Regions from separate parts of the Actinomadura sp. ATCC 39365 genome, predicted to be linked through region 2. Evidence: riboswitches for the same ligand, from Rfam matches in the RefSeq annotation. Region 2 holds a riboswitch; each other region holds the start of a gene.
What was found. A riboswitch is a leader RNA that binds a small molecule or an ion and turns the genes downstream of it on or off. The one in region 2 is predicted to bind thiamine pyrophosphate.
Positions count from the first base shown of each region.

Region 1 (5,843 bases), 8.1 Mb from region 2:
GCTCGGCGAGGATCGCGCCGCCGAGCGCGGGGTTGAGCTGGACGCCCCCGATGAGCTGCTTGCCCTCTTCCTCGTCGTGGGCGAGGAGGAGGAGTTCTTCGGCAATCGTCACGGTCATGCCCCGACACTAACCTCCCAGCATGAGCATTTCGGAAAGACTTCACGCGATCGGCCGGCCGCTGCTCCAGGCGCAGCTCGACCACCCCACGGTGGCCGGCATCGGGCGGGGCGACCTGCCGGAGCCGGTCTTCCGCTCCTGGCTGGAGCAGGACTACCTGTACCTGCTGGACTATGTGCGGGTGTTCTCCAGGCTGGCCTGGCAGGCGCCGGACGGGCATCTGGGGGACCTGGTAGATCTGGCGCATGCGACGTACCACGACGAACTGCGGCTGCATCGGTCGTTGTCGGCGGAGTTCGGGGCCGATCTGGACAACGCGGTGAAGGGGCCGGCGTGTGCGGCGTACACGGCGTTCCTGCTGGAGGCGGCGGGGTCGTACGGGGAGGGGTTGGCGGCGCTCTATCCGTGCATGTGGGGATATTCGAGTCTTGGGAAGATCCTTGCCGAGAATCCGCCCGCCGAGCCGCGGTACCGGGCCTGGGTGGACACCTACGCAGACCCGGCGTTCGCGGCGCTGACCGTACGGATCGGGCAGATGATCGACGAGGCCGACCCCGACCCCGTACGGGCGGAGGCGCTGTTCGCCGAGGGCATGGCACACGAGCTCGCCTTCTGGGACGTGCCGTAGTCGCGTGCCGGCCCGGTGCGCGCCATACCCTGGTGGCATGCCGGAACTTCCCGAGGTGGAGTCGCTCACGAACTTCCTGCGCGAGCGGGCGGTCGGCCGTTCGATCGCCGGCGTCGACGTCGTCGGCTTCCAGGCGCTCAAGACGTTCGACCCGCCGGTCACCGCGCTCGGCGGGCTCACCGTCACGGGCGTGTCGAGGCACGGCAAGTTCCTCGACCTCGACTGCGACGGCCTGCACCTGATCATCCATCTGGCCCGCGCCGGCTGGCTGCGCTGGCGCGACGACCTGACCGGCGCGCGGCCGGTGCGGCCGGGCAAGGGGCCGCTGGCCGTACGCGTACGGCTGGCGCCCGACGACGACGGCCTGGCCCCCGGGTTCGAGCTGACCGAGGCAGGCACGCAGAAACGGCTGGCCGTCTACGTCACCGACAAGCCGGAGGACGTGCCCGGCGTCGCCGCCCTGGGCCCCGACCCGCTCGACGACGCCTTCACCGTCGAGGCGCTCAAACGCATCGTGGGCGGCAACCGCACCCAGATCAAGGGGCTGCTGCGCGACCAGAAGGTGATCGCGGGCATCGGCAACGCCTACTCCGACGAGGTGCTGCACGCGGCGAAGATGTCGCCGTTCAAGATCGCGGCGACGCTGACCGACGCGCAGATCGCCGACCTGCACGAGGCCATCGTGACGACGTTGCGCGACGCCGTCGAACGGGCGCACGGGCTGGCCGCCAAAGACCTCAAGGCGGAGAAGAAGTCCGGGCTGCGCGTGCACAACCGGGCGGGCCAGCCGTGCGACGTGTGCGGCGACACGATCCGCGAGGTGTCCTTCGCCGACTCCGCGCTCCAGTACTGCCCGACCTGCCAGACGGGCGGCAAGCCGCTGGCCGACCGGCGGATGTCGCGCCTGCTCAAGTAGGGTCCCGGGCGCGGGATGATGGAGGCATGACCGTTCCTGAGATCGAGGCCACCGCCGTTCCCGACGACGCCTACCTGCTCGACGTCCGCGAGCAGGACGAATGGCTCGCCGGCCACGCCCCCGAGGCCGTGCACATCCCCATGTCGCAGATCCAGGGCCGGGTCGAGGAGGTGCCCGCCGACCGCACCGTCTACGTGGTGTGCCGGGTCGGCGGCCGGTCGATGCAGGTCGCGGCGTGGCTCAACCAGCTCGGGCGCGACGCCGTCAACGTGGGCGGCGGCATGCAGTCGTGGGAGTTCGCGCGCCGTCCGATGGTGAGCGAGACCGGGCAGGAGCCTTTCGTGGCCTGAATGCCCCACTGTGGCGGTTCTGCCGCCATTAAGGCATGATGAGGGCGCCAACTGCATAGTCGCGGGAGCTCGGGGTGCCGGGCTGAGAGGGCAGCAACACAGCCGCTGCCGACCGCCTGAACCTGTCCGGATAATGCCGGCGTAGGGAGTGTGCGATGACGCATGTCGTCGACGAAGTTCCGCTGACCCTTGACGGCGCGCCCCCCAAGACCCTCGGCGTCCTCGACCAGGGCGCGCTCTGGGCCAACCTCGGTGTCAGCCTTCTCGGCTTCTCCGGTGCGCTCGTCCTGATCGACCCCCTGGGCGGCGCGCCGCTCAGCCTCGTGGCCGCGCTCACGGCCGCCGTGGTCGGCAGCCTCATCGGCACGGCCATGGTGGGCCTGTCGGCCATCCCCGGCACGCAGACCGGGCGGCCGGCGATGGTGCTGCTGCGCGGGCTGTTCGGGGCGAAGATGTCGTACGTCCCGTCCGTGCTGAACATCGTGCAGATGCTCGGCTGGGGGGCCTTCGAGCTCTGGGTGATCGCCAAGGCCGCGAACGCGATCTTCGGCAGCGTCCCGTACCAGGTGTGGGTGGTGGCGGCGGGGGTGCTGACCACCGCGCTCGCCGTCTGGCCGCTCGGGTCGATCAGGCTGCTGCGCCGGTACGTGACCGTCGGCGTGATCCTGTCGCTGATCTGGTTCACCGTGTCGTTCCTGGGCGAGGCGCCGACGTACACGGGCGGGTCGTGGACGGCCTTCGCCCCGGCCGTCGACTACGTCATCGCCCTGTCGGTGTCGTGGGTGCCGATGGCCGCCGACTTCGCCAGGCACTCGCGTTCCAGCCGGGCCGCCTTCACCGGGGTCGTCGGCGGCTACACCGTCGCCCAGGTGGCCTGCCTGGCCCTCGGCGTGTACGCGGTGGCCATCGCGGGCGCCCGGGCGGTCCAGGCCGACGGCATGGTCGTGTTCCAGCCGTTCGTCGCGGCGCCGCTGGGCGCGCTGTTCTTCGGCATCCTGGTGCTGCGCGAGACCGACCAGTCCTTCGCCAACGTCTACTCCACCACCGTCTCGCTGCAGAACCTCATGCCGAACGTCGACCGCCGGATCGTCTCGACCGCGATCGGCGTGCTCACCACCGCGATCGCCCTGGTCGTGGACGTCACCTCCTACGGCGCGTTCCTCGGGGTGATCGGCGCGGTGTTCGTGCCGATGTTCGCGGTGCTGGCCGTCGACTACTTCGTGCTCGGCGGCGCCGCCCGCTGGAACACCGCCGAGGACGCGCCCTCGCGCTGGCTGATGCTGCTGCCGTGGGCGCTGGGCTTCGCCGCCTACTGGTTCACCACCTCGACGCCCACGGTCGCCGGCTGGGACGGCTTCTGGGCCTCCGCCCGCGACGCCGTCGGCTTCACGAGGGAGCCGTGGATGAACGGTGCGCTCGGCGGCGCGCTGGTGGCGGCCCTGGTGACGCTGCTCATCGGCGTGCTCGGCCGACGCCGGTCAGCGGCCCGCTGAGGCCCGGCGTTCGACGTTGAGCAGGTGCTGCTTGGCGGCCACGCCTCCGGCGTAGTCGCCGAGCTCGCCGTCCTCACGGACCACCCGATGACAGGGCACGATCACGCACACGGGGTTGGCGCCGACCGCGTTGCCGACCGCGCGAAGGGCGCGCGGCCGTCCGATGCTCGCGCCGATCTCCTCGTACGTCGTGGTCGTGCCGTAGGGCACGGCCATGGTCTTCTGCAGCACGGTACGGGCGAACGGCGTGGCCAGCGCGAGGTCCACCGGCGTGGCGAAGGTGCGCAGGCGGCCGGAGAAGTACGCGTCGAGCTCCCGGCGCACCGGGTCGAGGCGGCGGGCGTCGGGCCCGATGAACGTGCCGACCTCCTTGGCCACCCGCTCGAACACGGTGTTCTCGGCCTCGAAACTGCAGGCCGCGATGCCCTTGCCGGTCACCGCGAGCACCAGCCTGCCCACCGCGCCGTCGTAGGTGCCGAACGCGATGTCCGGTGGCCCCTCGCCCTTGTAGGTGCTGGAGGTCACTCTCAGCAGGGCATCGAGGTCGCTGCTCGACATGCCTCTCACCCGTTTCAGCCACCGGAATCTTCGTGAGCGCAGCGTATCGGACGGATCGCCCGTCAGACCCACCACGCCACGTGCACTATGGAGGTGTGGGGTACGCATGGGTCGGTAGTGACGAGGAGATCGCTCGTGCCGTGCTCGCCGGCTCCCCCAACGCCGTGGTGGCGCTCGACCGCGACCAGAGCGTGCTGGTCTGGAACCCGGCGGCCGAGCATCTGTTCGGCTGGACGGCGGCCGAGATGCTGGGGCGCCGGGCGCCGATCGTCCCCGACGAGCTGGCCGCCGAGCACAACGCGGTGCTGGAGCGCGTACGCACCGGGGGGCAGGTGTCGCTGCGCACCAAGCGCGTCCACAAGGACGGCAGGTCGCTCGACCTGCGGGTGGACATCAACGCCCTGCGCATGGGCAACTCCGTGGTCGGCTACGTCCTGGCCCACCATCCCGCGCGGGCCGACGAGGTCGCCGGGCTGCGCATGGAACGCCGGGCCAGGCTGGTGCGCCGGCTCACCGACGTGGTCGGCGACATCAACTCCGAGCTGGAGCTGCCGGCCGTGCTCGACCGCATCTCGGCCAGCCTCACCGAGCTGACGGGCGCGGACGCGGGCGGGTTCGTGCTGATCGAGGGGGAGCGGCTGCGGCTGGTCAGCACGTACCGGCTGCCGGAGACGCTCAGGGGCACCACCACCGGCCTGCGGACGAGCCTGGTGGACAAACTCTTACGTACGGGCAAGACCGTCATGCTGGAGTCCCAGGGGCTCGGCGACCTGGTGTGGGCCAGGCTCAACGGGCTGCACACGATCGCGCTCGGCCTGGCCGCGGTCGGCGGCCGTCCTTACGGCGCCCTCTACGCGCTGTTCGCCGGTCCCGCACCCGGCCACCTGGAGCTGGAGCTGCTCGAACTGCTGGCCGGGCACGCCGGCATCGCGGTCGGCAACGCGGTGGCCTACCAGGAGGCGGTGCGGCAGCGGGCGCACGAGCGGGCCGTGTTCGACGCCAGCGCCGACGGCATCGCCGTGCTGGACGACGCCGGCCGGGTCGTGCGCTGGAACCCCGCCGCGGCCGAGCTGACCGCCTTCCCCGCCGACGCGGTGATCGGCGGCCCGCCGCCGTTCCCGCTGCCCAGCCCCGGCGAGAAGCTCACGTTCCAGATGGAGAACGGGCGCTGGCTGGACGTGGTGAGCGCGCGGATCGAGGAGACCGGCGAGATCGTCATCGACTTCCGCGACGTCACCCAGGCCAAGGAGCTGGAGGAGGCCAAAGACCTCTTCCTGGCCACGACCAGCCACGAGCTGCGTACGCCGATCACGATCGTGCGCGGGTTCGCCGGCACCCTGGACGCGCGCTGGGACAAGATGAGCGACGCGGAACGGCGCTCGGCCGTGCACACGATCGCCGAGCGGGCCGGATCGTTGGGGCAGCTCATGGACCACCTGCTGCTGGGGGCCAGGGCGGGCGCGGACGAGCTGGCCGTGCGGATCGAGGCGTTCGACCTCGCGGCCCGGATCCACGCGGCCACGCTCGGCCTTCCCGTGTTGTCCGACCGCCACCGCGTCGAGGTGCGCATCCCGGACGGATTGCCACCGGTGCTGGGTGACGCCCTGGCAACCGACATCGTTTTGGGGCAATTGCTGGAGAACGCGTTTAAATATTCCCCAATGGGTGGATTGATCTGTGTTGAAGCTTGGCCTGAGGACGACGGCGTGGTCGTAGTGGTGGATGACGAGGGGGTCGGAATCGCACCGCCTGACCGCGAACGGATCTTTGAGCGCTTCGT
Region 1 covers NZ_CP184335.1:754,707-760,549, reverse strand. Annotated here, with positions in the region: gene ACNF49_RS04120 (GOLPH3/VPS74 family protein) at 1-118, opposite strand, end outside; gene ACNF49_RS04115 (TenA family protein) at 141-746, shown strand; gene ACNF49_RS04110 (Fpg/Nei family DNA glycosylase) at 784-1,662, shown strand; gene ACNF49_RS04105 (rhodanese-like domain-containing protein) at 1,689-2,012, shown strand; TPP riboswitch at 2,064-2,177, shown strand; gene ACNF49_RS04100 (purine-cytosine permease family protein) at 2,168-3,505, shown strand; gene ACNF49_RS04095 (methylated-DNA--[protein]-cysteine S-methyltransferase) at 3,491-4,063, opposite strand; gene ACNF49_RS04090 (ATP-binding protein) at 4,159-5,843, shown strand, end outside.
Region 1: it holds a riboswitch for thiamine pyrophosphate, as region 2 does, so the genes downstream of both, ACNF49_RS04100 (purine-cytosine permease family protein) here and ACNF49_RS42660 (FAD-dependent oxidoreductase) in region 2, are expected to answer to the same signal.

Region 2 (5,843 bases):
CCGGCCACCGGTGGCGAGCAGCTCGCGGACGGTGGGGACACGATCGGGCAGGATGGAGGGTCGACCAAGCGCCATGGAGCAAGCGTACAGGCCGGTGTCCGGATCGGCCGCCCCTAGACCGGGGACCCGACCCCGAGTCCACGCCCACTAGTCTCAAGGCATGACCACTGACGCCGCGAGCATGGACGCCCTGCGCACCCAGGTGGAGCGCGCCCTCGGGGAGTTCGTCGAACGGCAGCTGCCCGCCTCGGGCGACGCCGAGCTCGAACCGCTGCGCGCCGCCGCGGGCGACCTGCTGGCCGGCGGCAAGCGCCTGCGTCCCGCGTTCTGCTACTGGGGCTGGCGCGGCGCGGGCGGCACCGACGTGCCCGAGATCTTCACCGCGGCCGCGTCGCTGGAGCTGTTGCAGGCCAGCGCGCTCGTGCACGACGACGTGATGGACAAGAGCGACCTGCGCAGGGGCATGCCGGCCGCCCACCGCCGCTTCCAGTCCCTGCACGAGAAGGAGGGCTGGCACGGCTCGCCCGAGCAGTTCGGCGAGGGGGCCGCCATCCTGCTGGGCAACCTGCTGCTGGTGTGGTCGGGCGAGATGTGGCGCACCAGCGGCCTGCCGCCGGCGTCGCTGGCCGCCGCCCAGCCCGTCCACGACCACATGCGCACCGAGCTGATGTGCGGCCAGTACCTCGACCTGCTGGAGCAGGCCCACGGCGAGAACACCTTCGAGTCGGCGCTGCGGGTGGCGCTGTTCAAGAGCGGCAAGTACTCGGTGGAGCAGCCGCTCAGGCTCGGCCTGGTGCTCGCGGCCGGCGGGCTGGAGCCGTGGATGGACGAGCTGTGCACCGGCTACGGCCGCCGCGTCGGCATCGCCTTCCAGCTCAGGGACGACATCCTGGGCGTGTTCGGCGACCCGGCCCAGACCGGCAAGCCGGCCGGCGACGACCTGCGGGAGGGCAAGCGCACGATGCTGGTGGCCCGCACCCTGGCCGCGGCGGCCCCGGAGGCGGCCGCGACGGTGCGCAGGCTGCTCGGCGACCCCGCGCTCGACGAGGACGGGGTGAGCGCCCTGCGCGAGATCATCACGGACAGCGGCGCGCTGCGGGAGTGCGAGGACCTGATCGCCGGCTATCTCACCGACGCGCTGGCCGCGCTCGACGAGGCGCCGGTCACCGCCGAGTCGCGCACGGCGCTGACCGAGCTGGCCATCGCCGCGACCTCCCGCAAGACCTGACCCCGGGCCTCTGGCTCCGGACCTCCGACCTCGGCCTCCGGTACCGGCGGCCGGCCTGAGCGCGCGCCCGGGTCTGGGCGTCCGGTTTGAGCACGCTTCCGGGGGCGGGCATCCGGGGATGGGCATCCGGCACGCGCATCCGGCTTCGGCGTGCGGCTTCGGCGCGGGGCTCGGGCGCCCGTCGTGGACGGGCGCCCGGTCGTGTCAGGGGGTCAGGCGTTTGGCGAACTCGGCCGCCGCCGCCCCCGGGTCCTCCGCGTCGGTGATCGCGCGTACGACCACCACGCGGCTCACGCCGTACGACATGACCTCGTCGAGGTTGGCGAGGTCGATGCCGCCGATCCCGAACCACGGCCGCGCCGCGCCCGACCCCGGGGCCGACCCTGGGGCCGGTCCCAGTGAGGCCGCGTGCCGCAGCAGCGCCGGGCCGGGCGCGTGGCGGCCCGGCTTGGTCGGCGTGGGCCAGATCGGGCCGCAGCAGAAGTAGTCGACGCCCTCCTCCACGGCCGCGGCGGACGCCTCGGCGACGGAGTGGGTGGACCGGCCGATGACGATGTCGTCGCCGAGTATCTCTCGCGCGACCGTCACGGGAAGGTCGTCCTGCCCCAGGTGGAGCACGTCGGGACGGGCGGCGAAGGCGATGTCCGCCCGGTCGTTGACGGCCAGCAGCTTGCCGTGCCGGTCGCAGGCGTCGCGGAAGACTTCCAGGAGCGCGAGTTCTTCGCGTGCCTCCAGGCCCTTCTCCCGCAGCTGGATGATGTCCACGCCGCCGGCCAGCACCGAGTCGAGGAACTCTGCCAGGTCGCCGCGGTCGCGGCGGCCGTCGGTGCAGAGATAGAGGCGGGCCTCAGAAACCGAGGGCCTGGGCACGCCGCTTGACCTCCGTGTGACGGCCGGCCTTGATCGCCTCGATGGGCGACCCCGGCAGGGACTCGTCTGGGGTGAAGAGCCAGCGCAGCGACTCGACGTCGTCGTAGCCGGCGTCCTGCAACACGGTCAGTGTGCCGGGCAGGCCCTTCATCACGTCCTTCCCGTCGATGAACACCGCGGGAACCTGTGGCCCGCCGCCGCCGCGGCGCACGCCGAGCAGCTTGTGGTCCTTGAGGAGTTGCTTGGCCCGCCCGATCGAGAGATCCAGGCGTGAGGCCACTTCGGGGAGAGTGAGCCACTCGTCGACGAGCTGGTCGGTCTCCCGGTCGATCTGTGCAACAGAAAGCGTCACGAAACCACAACTACCACATGCCGTCCTTGCTCAAACAACACAATCCCGTAGGGGGACCTCTGGATCTACCAGGCGTTCTGTGTCGAGGCGATGACCGCCCTCGATGATCCTACGGCCCTGCACGTAGTCCCGAGGCCGGTCGACGGCCAGCACGGCGGCGAGGGTGTCGCCGGACGTCAGCCAGACGGCCGACCACTTGCCCTCGGGCTCGCCCCGGTAGAGCAGGCGGTCGCCGGAGGGGTGGTGGCCGATGTACTGGACCATGTGGCCGAACTGCTCGGACCAGAAGTAGGGCGCCGGGTCGTAGACGGCCTCCTCGCCCAGCAGGGTCGCGGCGGCGACCTCGGGCGAGCCGAGCGCGGTGTCCCAGTGCTCGACGCGGAGCCGGACGCCGTAGCGGCGCGACCACCAGGCCGCGCAGTCGCCGGCGGCGACCACGTTGGGCATGGACGTGCGCAGGTGCTCGTCGGTGACGACGCCGTTGTGCAGGTCGATGTCGGAGCCGGCCAGCCATTCGATGGCCGGGCGCACGCCGATGCCGGTGACGACCACGTGCGCCTGGACGAACTCGCCGCCCACCAGCCGCACGCCGCCCTCGTCCACCTCGTCGACCATGGTGTTCAGGCGCAGGTCGATGCCGTCGTACCAGTGTCGGGTGCGGGCGCCGATCTCCGGGCCCACGGCGTTGGCCAGCGGGGTGGGGCCGGCCTCGATGACGGTCACCGAGCAGCCGGCCTTGCGGGCGGCGGTGGCGACCTCGGCGCCGATCCAGCCCGCGCCGATGATCGCCACGTGCGCCCCGGCCACGAGTCCGGCGCGCAGCTCGTGGGCGTCGTCGAGGGTGCGCAGGACGTGCTGGGGGCCGTCGCCGGGCACGGTGATCGGCTCGGCGCCGGTGGCGATCACGAGGCCGTCGTAGCCGAGCTGGCCCTCGGTGGTCTCCACGACGCCCTCGCGCAGGGCCTTGGCGGTGACGCCGGGCCAGAAGTCGACCTCCAGCGCGTCGAGGTCGGCCTCCAGGAAGCTGGAGTCGGCCGCGCCGGACAACACGGCCTTGGACAACGGCGGACGGTCGTAGGGCCGATGGCGCTCCTGGCCGATCAGCGTGATCCGTCCGGTGAAGCCGCGCCCGCGCAGCGCCTCCGCGCTGCGCAGCCCGGCCAGGCCCGCTCCCACCACTACGACATGGTTCACGTTCATGACCATAACGGGGGCGGTGCCGGTGCGTCGCGCCGAGGCCGTAGGCTGGAGGCGCAAGACGCGCGGGAGTCCGGCCGTCACCGGGCTGAGAGGAAGGCTTGAGCGGGCCTTCGACCGCAAGACACCTGATCCGGATCATGCCGGCGAAGGGAGCGCGGATGAATGTGATCGTGGGCGGCGGGGTCGTCGGGTTGTCGATCGCCTGGCGGCTGGCCCGCGAGGGGCTGCCCGTCACGGTGGTCGACCCGGCCCCGGGCCGCGGGGCCTCCTACGCGGCGGCCGGGATGCTGGCGCCCGTCAGCGAGGTCGCCTACACCGAGGAGCCGCTGCTGCGGCTGGGGGCCGCCTCGCTGAGCCGGTGGCCGTCCTTCGCCGCCGAACTGGCCGCCGACGCGGGCCTCGGCCCGGACCTCAGCGCGGGCCGCAGTGCGGGCCTCAGTGCGGGCCTCAGCGCGAGCCTCGGGCCAGGTCTCGGCGCGGGCCTGGGCGGCGGGGCCGGGACGAGGTCCCGGGAGGCGTTCGGGGGCACGTTCGGGATGATCGGGCCGGAGGGGGCCGCTGGTCGTGCGCTCGACCTGCGCGCCGACGGCACGCTCGACGTCGCCTTCGGGGCCGACGACCTCGCGGCGCTCGACGACCTGGCGGCGTTCATGGACAAGCTGGGGCTGCGGGTCGAGCGGCTGACCGGGCGCGAGTGCCGCCGTCTGGAGCCCATGCTGGCGCCTTCGGTGCGCGGCGGGCTGCTCGCCCCCGGTGACGCCTGGGTCGATCCGCGCCGGGTCACGGCGGCGCTGCTGGCCGCGCTCGACCGGCTGGGCGTGCCCGTGGTGCGGGCGCGGGTGACCAGGCTGCTGCGCGACGGCGACACCGCTCCAGGCGTCGTGACAGGCGCTGGGACCGGCGCTGGGACCGGCGGCGGGACCGGCGGTGCGGCAGGCGCTGCGGCGGGTGCTGTGACCGGTGTGCGGCTCGAGCCCGTGCCCGGTCAGCCTGAGCCGGCGGTGCGGGAGATCGCGGCCGAGCGGGTGGTGCTGGCCGCCGGGGCGTGGAGCGGGGAGCTGGCCGACGTGCCCGTCCGGCCGGTGAAGGGGCAGATCATGCGGTTGCGCTCGCCGCAGCCGCTGCTCGGGCGGTGCGTACGCGGGATGGTGCACGGCGCGCCCGTCTACCTCGTCCCCAGGGGCGACGGTGAGCTGGTGCTGGGGGCGACCCAGGAGGAGCTCGGGTTCGACACCCGGGTGACCGCGGGCGGGCTCTACGAGCTGCTGCGCGACGCCAGGGAGCTGGTGCCGGGCGTCACCGAGCTGGAGGTCGCCGACGTGGTCGCCGGGCTGCGTCCGGGCACCCCCGACAACCTGCCGATCATCGGGACGGGCGAGGTCCCCGGGCTGGTGCTGGCGACCGGCCACCACCGGGGCGGGGTGCTGCTGGCGCCCCTCACGGCCGCCCTGGTCACGGCGGCGGTGACGACCCCGGCCACGACCCCGGTGACGACGACGGCGCCCCCGACGACGGCCTTGGCAACGGCCCGGACAACAACACAGACAGCGGCCCAGACAGCGGCCCAGACAGCGGCCCAGGCGGGGCTTTCGACGGGCGCGGGGATTCTGACGGGTGAGGAGGGCGAGCTGGCCGCGCTGTGCTCGCCCGCGAGATTTCGGGATATTTCATGATTGTGACGATCAACGGCGCCCCGCACGAGGTGGCCGACGGCACCACCGTGGCCCAGGCCGTACGGACGCTGACCACGGCCACCACCGGGGTGGCCGTGGCCGTGAACGACGAGGTGGTCACGCGGAGCACGTGGGAGACGACGGCGCTCGGCGACCGCGACCGCGTCGAGGTGCTGACGGCGGTGCAGGGTGGATGAGCTGATCATCGCCGGGGAGAAGTTCGCCTCCCGGCTCATCATGGGCACCGGCGGCGCGCCCTCCCTCGAGGTGCTCGACCAGGCCCTGGTCGCCTCGGGCACCGAGCTGACCACGGTGGCCATGCGGCGGCTCGACCCCGGCGCCCGCGGCTCGGTCCTCGACGTGCTGCGCCGCCGCGACATCAAGGTGCTGCCGAACACCGCGGGCTGCTTCACCGCGGGCGAGGCCGTGCTGACGGCCCGGCTGGCCCGCGAGGCCCTGGGGACGAACTGGGTCAAGCTGGAGGTCATCTCCGACGAGCGCACGCTGCTGCCCGACCCGA
Region 2 covers NZ_CP184335.1:8,832,551-8,838,393, forward strand. Annotated here, with positions in the region: gene metF (methylenetetrahydrofolate reductase [NAD(P)H]) at 1-75, opposite strand, end outside; gene ACNF49_RS42640 (polyprenyl synthetase family protein) at 161-1,228, shown strand; gene thiE (thiamine phosphate synthase) at 1,433-2,098, opposite strand; gene ACNF49_RS42650 (Rv2175c family DNA-binding protein) at 2,076-2,450, opposite strand; gene ACNF49_RS42655 (NAD(P)/FAD-dependent oxidoreductase) at 2,481-3,650, opposite strand; TPP riboswitch at 3,703-3,819, shown strand; gene ACNF49_RS42660 (FAD-dependent oxidoreductase) at 3,809-5,323, shown strand; gene thiS (sulfur carrier protein ThiS) at 5,320-5,520, shown strand; gene ACNF49_RS42670 (thiazole synthase) at 5,513-5,843, shown strand, end outside.

Region 3 (5,843 bases), 1.7 Mb from region 2:
GATCCGCGCGCTGCTCCACGTCGACGACCGCCCGCGGGCCGCGGCCTACGCCGACCTGCTGCGTCCCGGCGGGCCCCGCTACGACGACTGCCCGCCGGCCACGCAGGCGTTCGCCCGCATGTTGTTCTTCTCCTTCTGGCGGGACGGCGGCGGCTTCGCCTCCTACGACGAGGGCCTGGACCGGCTGCGCGCCGAGCCGGACCTGTGCGCGGAGATCCTGGAGGTCCTCGCCTACGGCGTGGAGCGCCCGCGCCATGTGACCAGGCCCCTTCCCGCGACACTCGCCGGCGTGCCGCTGGAGCTCAACGGCCACTACTCGGCCGACGAGGTCCTGGCCGCTCTGGGCTGGGCGAGCCTCGGCGGTTCCGTGCCCGCCACCATGCGGGAGGGCGTGGCGTGGTGCCCGGCCACCCGCTGCGACGCCCTCTTCGTCACCCTGCGCAAGAACGAGAAGGAGTTCTCCCCGCAGACCATGTACCGCGACTACGCCCTGACCCCGGAGCTCTTCCACTGGGAGTCCCAGAACCGGACCGGCGCGGGGTCGGCCACCGGCCTGCGCTACCAGAGGCATGAGCACACCGGCAGCCACGTCCTGCTGTTCACCAGGGAACGCACGGAGAACGACCATCGTCACCCCGAGCCGTACGTCTTCCACGGCACCGCCCGCTACGTCGAGCACAAGGGCGAACGCCCGATGGCCGTCACCTGGAGGCTGGACGAGGAGATGCCCGCGGACCTGTTCCGGCGCGCGGCCATCGCCGGCTGACAGCTGTAGCTGGCCGTAAAGGGGTGATCTGGGCGAAGCATGACGTTATCGATACCCCGTCGGGGGAAGATCGCCGGACATGTCGGAGACACCACCACCCCAGAGCCAGCCGTACCCGGGCCGTACGGACGAGATGTCGCCCGAGCCGCGCGACGAGATGCGCGGCTACGAGGGCAGGGACCTGCTGGCGGGCAAGAAGGCGCTGATCACCGGCGGTGACTCGGGCATCGGCCGGGCGGTGGCGGTGGCGTTCGCCAAGGAGGGCGCGGACGTCGCCATCGCCTACCTCGACGAGCACGACGACGCCAACCACACCCGCGGCCTGGTCGAGCAGGAGGGACGGCGCTGCGTGCTGCTGCCCGGCGACCTGGGCGACCGCGACCACTGCGCGACGGTCGTGGAGCAGGCCGTCTCCGAGCTGGGCGGCCTGGACGTCCTGGTCAACAACGTGGCCTACCAGGCGCCCGTCGACTCCCTGGAGGAGCTGACGGACGAGCAGTGGGAGCACACGTTCGCGGTCAACATCCACAGCTACTACCGCGTCACCAAGGCCGCGCTGCCGCACCTGCGGGAGGGCAGCGCGATCGTGAACACCTCCTCGATCAACGGCCTGCGGGGCAACAAGACCCTCATCGACTACGCCGCGACGAAGGGCGCGATCAACGCCTTCACCTACTCCATGGCCCAGAACCTGGTCGAGCGCGGCATCAGGATCAACGCCGTCGCCCCCGGCCCGGTCTGGACGCCGCTGATCCCGGCCACGATGCCGGAGGAGAAGGTGGAGAAGTTCGGCGCGCAGGTGCCCATGAAGCGGGCCGCCGACCCCGACGAGATCGCCCCTTCGTACGTGTTCTTCGCCGCCGACCGGCTGTCCTCGTACTACACGGGCGAGGTGCTGGCCCCGATCGGCGGCGAGACGCTCCCGGGCTGACCGCGCAGGTCAGAGGTAGATCGAGCCGCCCTTCCCGAGGAACTCGGCCGCCTTGTCGGCCATGCCCGCCCGCACCTCGTGGCTGAGCTTCATCGAGCAGAACTTAGGGCCGCACATCGAGCAGAAGTGCGCGGTCTTGGCGGGCGCGGCCGGCAGGGTCTCGTCGTGGAAGGCGCGGGCGGTGTCCGGGTCGAGCGACAGGTCGAACTGGTCCTCCCAGCGGAACTCGAACCGGGCGTCCGACAGGGCGTCGTCCCACGCCTGGGCCTGCGGGTGCCCCTTGGCCAGGTCCGCCGCGTGCGCCGCGATCTTGTACGTGATCACGCCGGTCTTGACGTCGTCGCGGTTGGGCAGGCCGAGGTGCTCCTTGGGGGTGACGTAGCAGAGCATGGCGGTGCCGTACCAGGCGATCATGGCGGCGCCGATGCCCGAGGTGATGTGGTCGTAGCCGGGGGCGATGTCGGTGACGAGCGGGCCGAGGGTGTAGAAGGGCACGTCGTCGCAGAGCTCGCGCTGCAGGTCGACGTTCTCCTTGATCTTGTGCATGGGCACGTGGCCGGGGCCCTCGATCATCACCTGCACCTCGTGCGCGTGCGCGATCTTGGTCAGCTCGCCCAGCGTGCGCAGCTCGGCGAACTGGGCCTCGTCGTTGGCGTCCGCGATCGACCCGGGGCGCAGCCCGTCGCCCAGCGAGAACGTCACGTCGTAGCGGGCCAGCAGGGCGCACATCTCCTCGAAGTGCTCGTACAGGAAGCTCTCGCGGTGGTGGGCCAGGCACCAGGCGGCCATGATCGAGCCCCCGCGCGAGACGATCCCGGTCTTGCGGCGGGCGGTCAGCGGCACGTGCGCCAGCCGCACGCCCGCGTGCACCGTCACGTAGTCGACACCCTGCTCGCACTGCTCGATCAGGGTGTCGCGGTAGACCTCCCACGACAGCGCCTCCGGACGCCCGCCCACCTTCTCCAGCGCCTGGTAGATGGGCACGGTCCCGACCGGGACGGGCGAGCTGCGGATGATCTGCTCGCGGGTCTCGTGGATGTTCGGCCCGGTGGACAGGTCCATGACGGTGTCGGCGCCCCACCGGGTGGCCCAGGTCATCTTCTCGACCTCCTCCTCGATCGAGGAGGTGACGGCGGAGTTGCCGATGTTGGCGTTGATCTTGACCAGGAAGTTCCGGCCGATCGCCATCGGCTCGGACTCGGGATGGTTGACGTTGGCGGGGATGACCGCCCGGCCGGCCGCGACCTCCTGCCGGACGAACTCGGGGGTCATACCCTCCCGGACGGCCACGAACTCCATCTCCTTGGTCACCACGCCGCGCCGCGCGGCGCCGAGCTGGGTGACCGGCGATCCCCACGCCGAGCGGTCGGTACGCGACGGCCCCGAGGTGTCGTAGAGCCGCACCGAGGTGCCGTTCGACAGTCTGACCTCGCGCATCGGCACCTGGAGGTCACCGATGTGGATCTTGGAAAAGCGCGCGTCGCTCATCGCGCAAACTCCCTTCGCCGGCATTATCCGGAGCAGGTTCTGGCGGTCGGCGGCTGACAGCCGTCCTCTCAGCCCGGTCCGTACCGGGCTCCCGCGTTGGTCACCGCGATCATAACCCCGCGCGTGGCAGGATCAAGGGGATGTCTGATCCCATTGCGCACACGACCGCCACCTACGACCGCATCGCGCGCCAGTTCGACGAGCAGGTCGCCGATCCGTCACCCTCGATCGTGGCCGTCCGCGACCGGTTCGCCTCAGCCCTGCCCGCCGGAGCCACGGTCGCCGACCTGGGATGCGGCCCGGGGCGCGAGTCGGCCTGGTTCGCCGGACGCGGCCTGACCACCGTGGGCGTGGACCTGTCGATCGAGATGGCCAGGCTCGCCGCCGGGCGCGGCGTGCCCGCCGTTCTGGGCGATCTGCGGCGGCCGCCGCTGTCGCCGCAGTCCCTGGACGGCATCTGGTCGGCCGCGGCCCTCGTGCACGTGCCGTCCGAGCAGACCGAGCCGACGCTGCGCGCCTGGCACGCGGCGCTGCGCCCCGGCGGGGTGCTCGCGCTGATCACCGCCCTGGGCGACAGCGAGGGCTGGGAGCCGGTGCCGTACCGGACGGAGTACGAGCGCTGGTTCGTCCACCGCGACGCGGGGGACCTGCTCGCGGTGCTGGACGCGGCCGGGTTCGCGGTCGCCTGGCACGAGACGAACGTCACCCACCGCACGTGGTTCAGCGTGCTGGCGACAGCGCGCAGCTCTCCCCTGCCCTAGTCTCCAGGTCGAGCGCGAACCCGGGGCCGCGCAGCCGGGCGGTCCCACCGCGCGCCGACGCCAGCCTGACCTCGACCGGCACGCCGTCCGCCCAGGTCACCCCGACGGTGAAGCCGCCGCGGGCGCGCAGCCCGTCGAACGAGCCCGCGTGCCAGACGGCCGGCAGTGCGGGCAGCAGCTCGATGACGCCGGCGTGGCTCTGGAGCAGCATCTCGGCCACCCCGGCGGTCGCGCCGAGGTTCCCGTCGATCTGGAACGGCGGATGCGTGTCCCACAGGTTGGGCAGCGTGCTGGACCGCAGTTGCCCGCTCAGCATGCTCAGGGCGCGGTCGCCGTCCTTGAGCCGGGCCCAGAAGTTGACCTTCCAGGCCATGCTCCAGCCCGTGCCGCCGTCGCCGCGGGCTTCGAGGGTGGTGCGCGCCGCGGCCAGGTGCTCGGGAGCGGTGAGCTGCGTCCCGGGGTGCAGGGCGTAGAGCTGGGAGACGTGCCGGTGCCGGTCGGACGGGTCGTCGAGGTCGGCCTTCCACTCCTGGAGCTGCCCCCACGACCCGACCCGCAGCCCGGGATCGAGCCGGTCGGCCGCCGCGCGCAGCCGTCCGGCGAACTCGGCGTCCACGCCGAGCGTCCGCGCGGCCTCGGCCGTGCAGGCGAACAGGTCCCGGACGATCTGCTGCGCCATGGCCGCGCCCGCGGTGAAGTCGCCGTGCTCGGGCGAGTACGCGGGCGAGACGACGAGGCTGCCGTCACGCCCGTCGGTACACAGGTTGGCCAGCCAGAACTCGGCGGCCTCGCGCATCGCCGGGTAGGCGTGCCCGCGCAGGTAGTTCTCGTCGCCGCCGAACAGGTAGCGCTCGTAGAGCTGGCGCACCAGCCAGCCGGCGGCGTCCGGCATCCAGAACGACGTGGGCCAGTCGTGCACCCCGGTGAACCCGAACGGGTTGGTGTTGGAGTGCACCACCCAGCCCGCGGAGCCGAACATCGACCGCGCGGTCTCTCGACCGGGCGCGCGCAGCCCCGCCACGAACTCCTGGTACGGCACCGCCGTCTCGGCCAGGTTCACCGGCTCGGCGGGCCAGTAGTTCATCTGCAGGTTGATGTTGGTGTGGTAGTCGGACTCCCACGGCGGCGAGTTGGACGCGTTCCACACCCCCTGCAGGTTGGCCGGCAGCGAGCCGGGGCGGGAGCAGGCGATCAGCAGGTACCGGCCGTACTGGAAGTACAGCGTCTCCAGGGCCCTGTCGGACGAGGTGCCGGCGCCTTGGTAGGCGGCCAGCAGGCGGTCGGTGGGCAGGTCGGGCAGGCGCCGGCCGAGGTCGAGGCGTACCCGGCCGAACAGCGCCCGGTGGTCGGCCTCGTGCTCGGCCCGCAGCTCCGCGTACGGCCGGCGCGCCGCCGCGTCCACCGCCGCCGTGACCCGCGCCGCCGGGTCCGGACCCCGGTAGCCGGGGTGGACGGGCGCGTAGTCGGTGGCCGCCGAGAAGACGAACACCGCGCTGTCGGCGCCCGTCACCACGACGCGGTCGCCGTCGTCCGTGCGGGTGCCGCCCTCGGTCAGTACCTGGATCTGGCCCTCGTACACCAGGCCGTTGTCGGCCAGCACGCCCCGGACGCGCAGCCGTCCGGCCTCGGCGGTCACGTCCTCACCGCCGTCATGCGCGCTGCCGAAGCGCAACGTGAACCCCACCCGTCCCGGGCGTCCCGCTGTCAGCCTGCCGACGATGACGCCCGCCGGGTACGAGGCGAAATATTCCCTGGTGAGCACCACGCCGTCGGCGTCCTCGTACGTCACGGCGGCCACCGCCGTCTCCAGGTCGAGCGTGCGCCGGTAGCCGCCGGAGGAACCGCCGGTCACGTCGAGCAGCAACTCGCCGAAGTTCTGGTACGCCCCGAAGCCGGG
Region 3 covers NZ_CP184335.1:10,538,563-10,544,405, forward strand. Annotated here, with positions in the region: gene ACNF49_RS50350 (DEAD/DEAH box helicase) at 1-766, shown strand, start outside; gene ACNF49_RS50355 (SDR family oxidoreductase) at 846-1,697, shown strand; gene thiC (phosphomethylpyrimidine synthase ThiC) at 1,707-3,185, opposite strand; TPP riboswitch at 3,178-3,290, opposite strand; gene ACNF49_RS50365 (class I SAM-dependent methyltransferase) at 3,326-3,946, shown strand; gene ACNF49_RS50370 (glycoside hydrolase family 95 protein) at 3,906-5,843, opposite strand, start outside.
Region 3: it holds a riboswitch for thiamine pyrophosphate, as region 2 does, so the genes downstream of both, thiC (phosphomethylpyrimidine synthase ThiC) here and ACNF49_RS42660 (FAD-dependent oxidoreductase) in region 2, are expected to answer to the same signal.